3 regions of the Caballeronia sp. SL1002 genome follow, and region 1 is predicted to be linked to each of the others. Evidence: predicted binding sites of a transcription regulator. Region 1 holds the regulator's gene; each other region holds the start of a gene.
The links. The regulator HrcA, encoded in region 1, represses chaperone genes, less so after heat shock. The targets are predictions, from matches to a motif close to TTAGCACTCNNNNNNNNNGAGTGCTAA.
Positions count from the first base shown of each region.

Region 2: a site for HrcA is predicted at 1,710-1,736, ahead of AC3D25_RS12590 (co-chaperone GroES). Genes of this name have one in related genera too.
Region 3: a site for HrcA is predicted at 1,766-1,792, ahead of rpoH (RNA polymerase sigma factor RpoH). Genes of this name have one in related genera too.

Region 1 covers NZ_JBYMUW010000002.1:2,318,224-2,322,370, reverse strand. The annotation lists gene recN (DNA repair protein RecN) at 1-138, opposite strand, end outside; gene AC3D25_RS13205 (NAD kinase) at 152-1,054, opposite strand; gene hrcA (heat-inducible transcriptional repressor HrcA) at 1,289-2,305, shown strand; gene hemH (ferrochelatase) at 2,446-3,513, shown strand; gene AC3D25_RS13190 (RNA-binding S4 domain-containing protein) at 3,532-3,939, shown strand; gene AC3D25_RS13185 (hypothetical protein) at 3,911-4,072, opposite strand.
Region 2 covers NZ_JBYMUW010000002.1:2,192,803-2,196,949, forward strand. The annotation lists gene groL (chaperonin GroEL) at 1-1,218, opposite strand, end outside; gene AC3D25_RS12590 (co-chaperone GroES) at 1,326-1,616, opposite strand; gene AC3D25_RS12595 (DUF2242 domain-containing protein) at 1,966-2,697, shown strand; guanidine-I (ykkC/yxkD leader) riboswitch at 2,887-2,986, shown strand; gene AC3D25_RS12600 (putative urea ABC transporter substrate-binding protein) at 3,045-4,112, shown strand; gene AC3D25_RS12605 (ABC transporter permease) at 4,138-4,147, shown strand, end outside.
Region 3 covers NZ_JBYMUW010000002.1:2,493,410-2,497,556, reverse strand. The annotation lists partial or broken gene AC3D25_RS13985 (cytochrome ubiquinol oxidase subunit I) at 1-177, opposite strand, end outside; gene cydP (cytochrome oxidase putative small subunit CydP) at 167-448, opposite strand; gene rpoH (RNA polymerase sigma factor RpoH) at 770-1,705, opposite strand; gene AC3D25_RS13970 (acyloxyacyl hydrolase) at 2,072-2,635, shown strand; gene AC3D25_RS13965 (nuclear transport factor 2 family protein) at 2,681-3,064, shown strand; gene leuA (2-isopropylmalate synthase) at 3,093-4,147, opposite strand, start outside.

The DNA.
Region 1 (4,147 bases):
GAGCGTGAGCGCCAGCGCGTCGATCAGGATCGACTTGCCCGCGCCGGTTTCTCCGGAAAATACAGTGAAGCCGCGATCGAATTCGAGGTCGAGCGCGGCGACGATCACGAAGTCGCGAATCGAGAGGTGACGGAGCATGGAGGCGGTGGCTTCAGGTCTTGGGATCGTCTTCGTGCGACGGATGTTCGTTCCAGTGCAGCTTTTTGCGCAGCGTGGCGAAATAGCTGTAGCCGACCGGATGCAGCACCGGCACCGTATGCCGCGAGCGCCGCACTTCGATGGTGTCGTTCAGCTCGACGGCGGTGAACGACTGCATGTCGAAATTCACGTTCACGTCGCGGCCGGAAATGATCTGGATGCCCACTTTCGAGTCGTCGGGCAGCACGATCGGACGATTGGAAAGCGAATGCGGCGCGATCGGCACGAGCACGAAACCTTCCAGTTGCGGATGGAGGATCGGCCCGGCGGAGGAGAGCGCGTACGCCGTGGAACCCGTGGGCGTTGCGACGATCAACCCGTCCGAGCGCTGGTTGTACATGAAGCGGCCATCCACCGACACGCGCAGTTCCGCCATGCCCGACACGCCGCTGCGGTTCACCACGACGTCGTTGAACGCGAGCGCGTGGTAGATCGGCACGCCGTTACGCACGATCCGCGCTTCGAGCAGCGTGCGCTCTTCGCGCTCGTAACTGCCGGCGAGCATCTGCGGCACGATTTCCTGCCATTCGGCGAGCGAGATGTCGGTGATAAAACCGAGCCGCCCGTGATTGATGCCGATCAGCGGCGTCTTGTACGGCGCGAGTTGCCGGCCGATGCCGAGCATAGTGCCGTCGCCGCCAAGCACGACCGCGACGTCCGCGCGCGCGCCGATTTCCGCCGGCGACAGCGCCGGGTATTCGCTCACGCCGGTCTCTCCGGCGGTGCCCGCTTCGAACACGACCTCGAAGCCGCGTTTGGCGATGCACGAGGCGAGCGACGTCAGCGGCTCCCTGATGCCGGGCGTATTGTTGCGCCCCACGAGCGCGACGGTCTTGAACTGGGTGCCAATTTCCATGCCGGCATTACACCATAGGTGAGAGTCGAAAAGAACCGTGGGCGAACCCGGCGTTCCGGCGTTCCGGCGTTCGGGCGTTCCACGTCCCCACGTCCCGACCCGCGCGCGAGAGCGACGGGCTTTATCGACAATAGCCGTTAGAATGGAGCACGTCCTGAAATGAGGCCGCGCCCAGATGTCCGACCGGCGCGTTGCCGCTCGCCGTTCCCTAACACGTTGAGCTAAAATTTCCCCATGCTAGATCCACGTGCACAAACCCTCCTCAAAACGCTGATCGAGCGCTATATCGCCGAAGGTCAGCCGGTCGGTTCGCGCACGTTGTCACGCTACTCCGGCCTCGAACTCAGCCCCGCCACCATCCGCAACGTGATGTCGGATCTGGAGGAGCTCGGGCTGGTCGTGAGTCCGCATACCTCGGCCGGGCGCATTCCGACGCCGCGCGGCTACCGGCTTTTCGTCGATACCATGCTGACCGTCGCCACGCCCGACGACGAAGCCATGACCACGGCCGTCAAGACGCGTCTGCAAGGCGGCGAGCCGCAGAAGATCGTCGCGGCGGCGGCGAGCGTGCTGTCCAACCTGTCGTCTTTCGCGGGCGTGATTCTCACGCCACGGCGCAGTCACATGTTCAAGCAGATCGAGTTCATGCGCCTGTCGGACAAGCGCATCCTGCTCATCATCGTGACGCCGGAAGGCGACGTGCAGAACCGCATCATGGCGACCCAGCGCGACTATTCGCCGTCGCAACTCACCGAGGCGTCGAACTATATCAACGCGCACTTCGCCGGTTTGTCGTTCGACGAAGTGCGCCGCCGACTGCGCGAGGAAATCGATCAGTTGCGCGGCGACATGACCACGCTGATGCATGCAGCGGTGGCCGCCAGCACGGACGAAACCGATCCCGGCGACACACTGCTCATTTCCGGCGAGCGCAACTTGCTGGAAGTGGCGGATCTGTCGTCCGATATGGCGCGATTGCGCAAGCTTTTCGACGTTTTCGATCAAAAGACGAGCCTCCTTCAATTACTCGACGTATCGAGCCACGCCCAAGGCGTGCAGATATTTATCGGCGGCGAGTCGAATCTCGTACCGATCGAAGAAATGAGCGTGGTGACCGCGCCGTATGAAGTGAACGGCAAGATCGTCGGCACGCTCGGCGTGATCGGGCCGACGCGCATGGCGTACAACCGCGTGATCCCGATCGTGGATATCACCGCGCGGCTGCTGTCCATGTCGCTCAGCCAGCAATAGCGCATCCATCAGTGCGTCCGGAAACTCTGCGCCTTCCGAGCGTCACGCGCCACTAGGCCGAATGGCCGATGCCGCGCGGCGAACCCGCGCCGCTATAATGTTTTTCACTCCACGACGCCATTCGCCCGGCCGCTCCCTCCATGCGTTTCGACCTTGAGTTGCCCTCGCAGCCTTCCGCATCGCATCGCGTAGGCGTGTTGCTGATCAACCTCGGCACGCCCGACGCGCCGACGCCGCGCGCCGTGCGCAAATATCTGGCGCAGTTTCTATCGGATCCGCGGGTCGTCGAGATTCCGGCTTTCCTCTGGCAGATCATCCTGCGCCTCGCGATCCTGCCGTTCAGAAGCCGCGCGTCGGCCCGGAAATACGCGCAGGTCTGGATGCCGGAAGGCTCGCCGCTGCGCGTGTACACCGAGCGTCAGGTGGACGCGCTCCGGCGCCTCTTCGCGGCGAACGATTACAGCGTGATCGTCGATTACGCGATGCGTTACGGCACGCCAGGCATTCCGGCCATGCTGAATCAACTGAAGCTCGAAGGCGCCGAGCGCGTGCTCATCGTGCCGATGTATCCGCAATATTCGTCGTCCACTACCGCAACCGCCTTCGACGATGCCTTCACCGCGCTCAAGCACGTGCGCAACCAACCCGAAATCCGCACGATCCGCCATTACGCCGATCACCCGGCCTATATCGGCGCGCTGGCCGAGCAGGTGCGCGAGTACTGGCGGCAGCACGGCGCGCCGGATTTCGCCGCCGGCGACAAGCTCGTGCTGAGTTTTCACGGCGTCCCGAAGCGCACGATGAATCTCGGCGATCCATACCACGATCAATGCCAGCAAACCGGATCGCTGCTCGCTGCCGCGCTCGGCCTGACGCCGGTGGAATGTCGCGTGACGTTCCAGTCGCGCTTCGGACGCGCCGAATGGCTGCAGCCGTACACCGCGCCGACGCTCGCCGAACTCGGCGCGGCGGGCGTGAGCCGGGTGGACGTGTTCTGCCCGGGCTTCACGGCGGATTGTCTGGAAACGATCGAGGAAATCGGGATCGAAGTGCGCGACGAGTTTCTGCGCGCGGGCGGCAAGCATTTTCACCGTATCGCATGCCTGAACGCTTCGCCCGCGTGGATCAAGGCGCTGGGCGAGATCGTCGCGCAGAACCTGCAGGGCTGGCCGGTTCATGTGCGCGAAACGCTGAGCGCGGCGGCCTGAGTAATCGAATCGTCACCGATGAACTACAAAATATCGACTGAACCCGGCGCGCGTCTGCGTATCGACAAATGGCTCTGGGCGGCGCGCTTCTTCAAGACGCGGTCGCTCGCGAGCGATGCGGTCGAAAAAGGGCGCGTGAGAATCGGCGGGGCCAACGTGAAGCCGTCGAAGGACGTGCGGGTCGGCGATCTCGTGGAAATCGATGTCGACCGGCTGATCTGGCAGGTGGAAGTGCTCGGAATCTGCGAAGTGCGCGGCCCGGCGCCAGTGGCGCAGTCGCTTTATGCGGAAACGTCCGAAGGGCGCGAGAAGCGGGTCGCCGAGAGCGAGCGTCGCAAGAACTTCCGCGAGCCCGCAGCAAATCTGCAAGGCCGCCCGACCAAGCGCGACCGCCGCATTATCGACAAGCTTTCGGGTCCGGATTGAAAAACTGCTCGACGGTCGCGTGGATGCCGCCGTACTCGGAGGTGCGCGCCGTGACCGCGCCGGACATGCAGATCGTGGTGGTTCCCGCGACGAGTACCAGCGCGACCACCGCAATAACCAAGGTCAGTTTCATTGGTACCCCCAGGACGAGAGGCGAACGGAAAACAGCGGGATTTGGCAGTTCGGAAAGCCATGCAGGGACTAGGGG
Region 2 (4,147 bases), 130 kb from region 1:
CGCTGCGCGCGTTGCGTGCAGTGCGTCTTCGACACGTGCCTTCTTTTCCTTCATTTCGACTTCGGTCGCAGCACCGACCTTGATCACTGCAACGCCGCCTGCCAGCTTGGCCACGCGTTCTTGCAGCTTTTCACGGTCGTAGTCCGACGTCGCTTCTTCGATTTGCGTGCGAACTTGCTTCACGCGCGCTTCGATGGTCGTGGCTTCGCCTGCGCCGTCGATGATCGTCGTGTTTTCCTTGCCCACTTCGATACGCTTCGCCTGGCCCAGTTCAGCCAGCGTTGCCTTTTCGAGCGTGAGGCCGGTTTCTTCGGCGATCACTTGGCCGCCCGTCAGGATGGCGATGTCTTCGAGCATCGCCTTGCGACGGTCGCCGAAGCCCGGAGCCTTGACAGCAACGGTCTTCAGGATGCCGCGGATGTTGTTCACCACCAGCGTAGCCAGCGCTTCGCCTTCGACATCTTCAGCGATGATCAGCAGCGGACGGCCAGCCTTGGCGACTTGTTCCAGTACCGGCAGGAGGTCACGGATGTTCGAAACCTTCTTGTCGTGCAGCAGCACGAACGGGTTTTCGAGCAGCGCGACTTGCTTGTCCGGGTTGTTGATGAAGTACGGCGACAGGTAGCCACGGTCGAACTGCATGCCTTCCACGACGTCCAGCTCGTCTTCCAGCGACTTGCCGTCTTCCACCGTGATCACGCCTTCCTTGCCGACCTTGTCCATCGCTTCAGCGATGCGATCGCCGATCGACGTGTCGCTGTTCGCCGAAATCGCGCCGACTTGAGCGATTTCCTTGTTGGTCGTGCACGGCTTGCTGATCTTGCGCAGTTCTTCGACGGCAGCCGTCACGGCCTTGTCGATGCCGCGCTTCAGGTCCATCGGGTTCATGCCCGATGCAACGTACTTCATGCCTTCGCGGACGATCGACTGGGCCAGAACCGTAGCCGTCGTCGTGCCGTCGCCGGCGTTGTCGCTGGTCCGGGAAGCCACTTCCTTGACCATCTGCGCGCCCATGTTCTGGAGCTTGTCTTTCAGTTCGATTTCTTTCGCGACCGAAACACCGTCCTTCGTGATCGTCGGGCCGCCGAAGCTGCGCTCGAGCACGACATTGCGACCCTTCGGACCCAGCGTGACCTTGACTGCATTGGCCAGGATGTTCACGCCTTCGACCATCTTTGCGCGTGCGGAATCGCCAAACACGACGTCTTTAGCTGCCATATCCAAACTCCTTGATTCGTTTCAGTTTTTTCAGGCTTTGCGCCGCCGCCGCGAGATCGTGGATCAATCGCTAAGCGCGCACGAAGCCGAACGTACTTGGAAGGGTTTTACTTGACCAGAACGGCCATGATGTCTTCTTCGCGCATCACGAGCAGTTCTTGCCCGTCGACCTTGACGGTCTGGCCGGCATACTTGCCGAACAGCACGCGGTCGCCCACTTTGACGTCGAGGGCGTTCTGCGTACCCTTGTCATCGCGCTTGCCCGGGCCGACGGCCAGGATTTCGCCTTGATCCGGCTTTTCGGCTGCAGCTTCGGGGATGATGAGGCCCGACGCAGTCTTGGTTTCCTGATCCAGACGTTTAACGATGACGCGATCGTGCAAAGGACGAAGATTCATACACACTCCTCTCTTGATTGAGACTGAAGAAACGCGGGAAAACCCATCCGGCATGCTGTTGAGCCGAGCCCATGCCACCGGACGGAAATCTTGTTAGCACTCTAGTGCGACGAGTGCCAATTATATGGCACGCCGTTTGACAATTTCAAGAAGGGTTGTCCCCTTTCGGCGCGAAATAGGTGCAGAAGGAGTTTCCAGTTGTCTCAAACCCGCCGCAGCGCCGCCCCGCTTTCATGTAACCAACGGATTCAATTGCTTTTTTACGTCCGCGCGCCGGGCGCACTACAATCTAGCCCCGCTGATCCAAACTCGATACCGGCCCTCCGCCGTGTTCCGACCCGTCGCCGTCATGCAAAGCCCGTTTCTCCGCACCCTTCTCGTTTGCGTCCCGCTCGCCTTCCTCGCCGCGTGCGGCGGCAAGGAAGCTCCCACGCCGAGCTACCAGCAGGAGTTGTTCAACACCGGCTCGACCCCCTACGCGCACAACTTCGACGCCACCACCGCGCAGACCTGCGAAGCCTCCCGGCGCGCGTTGCTCTCCCAAGGCTACATGACGACGATGACACAACCCGACACCGTCGATGCCACCAAGAATTTCCAGCCGGCGGCCGAAACGCACGTCGTGGTGTCGTTTCACGTGGTGTGTACGCCGGGCGAGAACGCCAGCAACACGAGCATTGCGTATGTGAACGCCGTGCAGGACGGCTACGCGCTGAAGAAAAGCGATACATCGGCGAGCGTGGGCCTGAGCGTGCTCGGCTCGCTCTCGCTGCCGATCCGCTCGAACAGCGACGCGATGGTGAAGATTTCCAGCGAAACCGTCCCGGCGGGCAAGTTCTACGATCGCTTTTTCAGCCTGGTCGGCTTTTACTTGCGAACGGTGCCGACGAGTTCGCCCGTTCCCGGCGATACCGTGCAGTCCCGCACGCTCGCGCCCTCGCTAATACTCAATTCGCCGGACCTGACGCCGACGCCGATCGTCGTGCAGGCGCCCGCTGCTGCGGCCACTGCGATCGCGCCGGCGCCACTTCCGGCGTTACCGGCGCCAGTCGTGCCGGCCTCAGCCGCATCCGCGCCCTAGCCTCGAAAAACCGCGCACCCGATTCGTGCGACGCGCGCTTTCGTATCGCGTGGCGCGCTTCATTGTCGTGCATCCCATACCGTCAGCTTCGCGTCCATCCTTACCACGTAAGGCCGACGCGCCTGGCATGCTTATCGCTTGAAACAATTCAAGGAGCCGGCGCTTCACCGGTTTAGCACGCACAATTTGTCAATGGACGACTAGGGTTCCGGTCCGCTTCGCGCGGATGCTGGTCCGAGAGTTGTCGACCTCAGGCGAGGTTACACGGCGGGATAAAAGCCCGGGAGAGAACGCGATCGAAACGTCGCGCCGCTCCTGCCGTCATCAACCGCCTTCCGAGGTCATCCATGCCCAAGTTCTCCCGTCTTATCGGCATTGCCGCGTTCTCGCTCGCCTCGCTTTACGCCTCAAGCTCATTCGCCGCCCGCACGGACTTCAAGGTCTGCTGGACCATCTACGCCGGCTGGATGCCCTGGGGCGAAGCCAAGACACAAGGCATCGTGTCCAAATGGGCCAAGAAGTACGGCATCAACGTGGACGTCGTGCAACTGAACGACTACGTCGAATCCATCAATCAGTACACGGCCGGCAAGTTCGACGGATGCGCCATGACCAACATGGACGCGCTCACCATTCCCGCGACCGGCGGCGTCGATTCGACCGCGCTGATCGTGAGCGACTACTCGAACGGCAACGACGGCGTGCTCATCAAGGGCAAGGGCAAAAAGGTCGCCGACCTCAAAGGCCAGTCGATCAACCTCGTCGAGCTCTCCGTCTCGCACTATCTGCTGGCCCGCGCGCTGGAATCCGCGGGCATGAGCGAGCGCGACATCAAGGTCGTCAATACGTCGGATGCCGATATCTCCGCTGCGTTCGCGACGCCCGCCGTCAAGCAGGCCGTGACCTGGAACCCGATGCTCGCCGATCTGAAGGCGCAGCCGAACGTGACCGAAGTGTTCGATTCGAGCAAGGTGCCCGGCGAAATCATGGACATGATGGTGGTCAACACCAAGACGCTCCAGGACAACCCGGCGCTTGGCAAGGCGCTCACCGGCGCCTGGTTCGAAATGGTCGCGCTGATGCACGCGCAGAGCAGCACCAGCACGGCGGCGCTGACGTCGATGGCGAAGGCGTCCGGCACCGATCTCGCAGGCTTCAAGGGTCAACTCTCGACCACCGCGCTCTTCTACACGCCCAAGGCCGCGCTCGACTTCGCGACCAGCCCGACGCTGCCGCAAACCATGACGCGCGTCGCCAAGTTCTCGTTCGATCACGGTCTGCTCGGCCAGGGCGCGCCGAATCCGGATGCGGTCGGCATGGCATTCGACAAGGGCGTGATCGTCGGCAGCAAGAGCAACGTGAAGCTGCGTTTCGATCCGAGCTATGTGCGCATGGCGGCCGAAGGCAAGCTCTAAATCCGCAACAGCCAAGGGCGTTCCGATGCGACTCA
Region 3 (4,147 bases), 180 kb from region 1:
GCTTGCCCCAGAACTGGGCATGTCCTTGTAGACCTGTTTGCCGGTCATGACATAGACCGATTCCATAATGACGAGCAGCCACGACAGGCCGAGCGTGAGCGGGACGAACAGGAAGTGGTACAGCGCCGTAATGCCGAACTGGAGCCGCGACAGATCGGCGACTTCGCTACTGATCATGATGATTACCTTCTGATTCCGGCGACGGATTTTGGATGGAGAGGAGTTGCTGCGCGACCGCGGCGGGCGGCATCTTCATGTGTTCCGCCTGCGGATGTCCGAAGAACGCGTGTTTGAGCGTCATCAGGACGGCTAACTTGATCAGGACGATGAGAATCAGGTCGCGCGTGAGCGTCGGCCCGTGGAACCACGCCGAAAGGCGTTGCCTAAAGCGGCCGCGCGGCGTGGCGGCGCTGCTGGTCGGGCTTCTGGGATGAAGAGTCGTTGTCATGGTTTGTCTCGCTGGAACGAGCAATGTCCGGATGCGCCGCCTTTATTCCCGAGCGGCGCGGGACGCCTTCTCCGGCGCATTTTTAGCGCGCGCCGGATACAAACCATTCTAAGAGGAGGGTTTTATCGTGAAGACGATGAGGACATGCGCGGACGTGCGGCACGCTGTCGCGCGGAAGGCCGTCACGCGCTGTAATAGGCCCCGATGCGGCGTTACGCCACAGCGAGGGAACCAAGCACGGGGACGCATCGGACAAAAAAAAGCCCGCAGTCTTTCGACTGCGGGCCTGTCCAAACTTGATGCGCGCCGAAGCGCCAAACGTTATGCGTAGTCGTGCAGCGCCGTGCGCATTTTCTTCATCGCGCTCGCTTCGATCTGGCGAATCCGCTCCGCCGATACGCCGAACTCGGCCGCCAGTTCATGCAGCGTCTTGCCGCCCGAGCCGTCGTCCTGCACTTCGAGCCAGCGCGCCTGGATGATCCGGCGGCTGCGTTCGTCGAGCGACTCCAGCGCGGTGGAAAGGCCATCGCTTTGCAGCTTGTCGAACTGGCGCGCGGCGATCACGTTGGTCGGCTCGTTGTGCGAGTCGGCCAGATACGCGATAGGCGCATACGCTTCCTCGCCGTCCTCGACCTGACCTTCGAGCGCGATATCGCCGCCCGACAACCGCGTTTCCATCTCCGCGACTTCCTCGCGCTTCACGTTCAGTTCCTTCGCGAGACCTTCGATCTCGTCGGGCGTGAACGCGGCAAGGCCGGTCTTGTGGCTGCGCAGGTTGAAGAACAGCTTGCGCTGCGCCTTCGTGGTCGCGACCTTCACCGTGCGCCAGTTGCGCAGGATGTACTCGTGAATCTCGGCCTTGATCCAGTGCATTGCATAGGACACAAGACGCACGTTTTGCTGCGGATCGAAACGCTTCACGGCCTTCATCAGACCGATATTGCCTTCCTGGATCAAATCCGCGTGCGGCAGGCCGTAGCCCAGATAATTACGGGCGATCGACACCACCAGCCGCAGGTGCGACAGCACCAGCTGGCGCGCGGCGGTCAGGTTGTCGTTTTCGCGGTATTCGGTGGCGTATTGGCGCTCTTCTGACGGCGTCAGCATCGGAATGCGGTTCACTGCCTGGATGTACGCGTCGATATTGCCAATCTGGCCCGTCAGCATCGACGACTGCGCGAACGTCAGCGCGCCTGCCGAAGCGGCCTTGGCCGACGCCGAGCTCACAGTATTCGGAAGGGTCATCGCATGGGTCACGCTCATAAGCTCCTTTATCAACAAAAACTCGCGCGAACAATCGAGCGAGTCACCACGATATTAGCACTCCCGTCTACTGAGTGCTAAGGATTAGAGCGGCCAGTTATGTGGGAGTTCCCACAAAGACTATCAAGATGTTAGAGCTAATAGTCGATTTTGCACGAAGAAACTTTTATGTCAGTTTTACCGAAAAGCTTGCGGGGCTGATCGCATCATTTACCGCGATTCTGACGATTTCAGAAAGATAATTCTACATTCGACGCGAATCAAAATACTTATCTGAGCAGGATTTCGCGACCGTCTCTAAAATGTCGCGTCGCCCGCAATAGCGGGACACCGTCATCAGAGAACCGGTCAGGGGAGTTCATGCAAAAGAACAATGGCGCTTGGCGGAAGCTCATTCTTCATATCGCTGTTCTCGCGTCCGCGGCGGCGGCGTCCGTGGCGCATGCCGATACGTTCGGCGTGCAGGTGGCCGGCGGCGTCGCCGATCACGACATCAAGAAAGCCGATGTCGGCGTCGTGTGGGATCCGAACTGGACGTGGTGGGAAATTGGCGGTTTCCACTTCACGGCGGTGCTCGAAGGCCACGCGGGCGTCTGGCATTCCACGGGCGACCACCCGGTCAATCCGAATCTGCTCGAATTCGGCATCACGCCGATGATTCGCTTCATCCGGAGTTCGGGTTCCATCCGGCCGTTCATCGAGGCGGGCGCGGGCGTGCGCCTCCTGTCCCACGCGCGCGTGACCGAAACCTACACGCTTTCGACCGCCTTCCAGTTCGCCGATGTCGTGGGCGTCGGCGCGGTCTTCGGCGATCGCCAGAACTATCAGGCCGGGTTCCGCCTGCAGCATTTATCGAACGCCGGTATCAAACATCCGAATCCTGGTATAAATTTCAGCCAGCTATATCTGCAATACAACTTCTGACGAGGACCGTCCGCACCGGTTTCTCGACGCGAGGGGAACCGACAGATGCCGGCAAAAACGATTGAAGCGATCCGCGAGATGGAACGCGACCGCTTTCGCGCGATGGTGGACGGCGACGGCGGCGTGCTGGACGTGCTGCTCGCCGAAAACGTGTGTTACGTGCACACGAACGGCAAGCGCGAAACGAAGCGCCAGTTCATCGACGCGATCACGGCCGGCCGGCGCCGCTATCGTCAGATCGAAATCCAGTCGCAGGATGTGATTCCGGCCGGGCGGGAAACGTGCCTCGTGTCGGGGCGCGCGCTGATCGAGATGGAATCGAAGAACGGCGCGCTGCTGTTTCCGATCGCTTACACCGCCGTTCACGTGCAGACGGACGGTCAGTGGCAACTGCTCGCGCTGCAGGCAACGCGCGTGGCGCTGGACTGATCCGGCGCCAAACCGCGCGTTCAGAACCTCACGCCGCCACGCGTTCCTCGTTCCGTTCCGCCGCCCGCGCCCACGCCGAGCGGTTCACCGCGCTGATAATCGCATCCGCCACGGCCCGCGCGCCGTCCGCGTGCACGCCGACCCCGAACCGCAGCGGCTCGCCATCCACACGACAGCCGATAAACACCGCCGTTTCGCCGCTGCGCGTGCTCGCGGTATCGAATGAGGCGACGTCCACCGTGACGCCCGCCGCCGATACCGCGCGCGCCACCGCCTGCGCGTGCGCTTCGCTGGCGTCGGGCGCGTGCGGTGTTTTCACCTCGCGTCCGCCGATATTCAATCTGGCCGCGTCCACGCGCGCCACCGGTCCCTGAACGTCGAAGTATTCGCGACGGAACAGCGCGCAGACGGCGTCGCCCGACACTTCTTCGCCCGACGCATCCGCGACCTGCTGCACCGCGTGGCTGAATTCGATCTGCACGCGGCGCGGCGGCGTGAAGCCGAGCCCGCGTTCGAGCAGGAACGTCGCGCCGCCTTTGCCCGACTGGCTGTTCACGCGAATCACGGCGTCGTAACTGCGGCCGAGATCGGCGGGATCGACGGGCAGATACGGCACTTCCCACACCGCGTCCGGCTTTTGCTGCGCGAGACCCTTGCGGATCGCGTCCTGATGCGAGCCGGAAAACGCCGTGAAAACGAGATCGCCCGCGTACGGATGGCGCGGATGTACCGGAATCTGGTTGCAGCGCTCGACCACGCGCCGCACGCCGTCGATGTCCGAAAAGTCGAGGCCCGGGTCGATCCCTTGCGTGTAGAGATTCATCGCGAGCGTGACGAGATCGACATTGCCGGTGCGCTCGCCATTGCCGAACAAGCAGCCTTCGATCCGCTCCGCGCCCGCGAGCAACGCGAGTTCGGCGGCGGCGACTGCCGTGCCGCGGTCGTTATGCGGATGCACGGACAACACGATGCTGTCGCGATAGCCGAGATTGCGGTGCATCCACTCGATCTGGTCGGCGTAGACGTTCGGCGTCGCCGCTTCGACGGTGGCCGGAAGATTCACGATCATCTTGTGATCGCGGG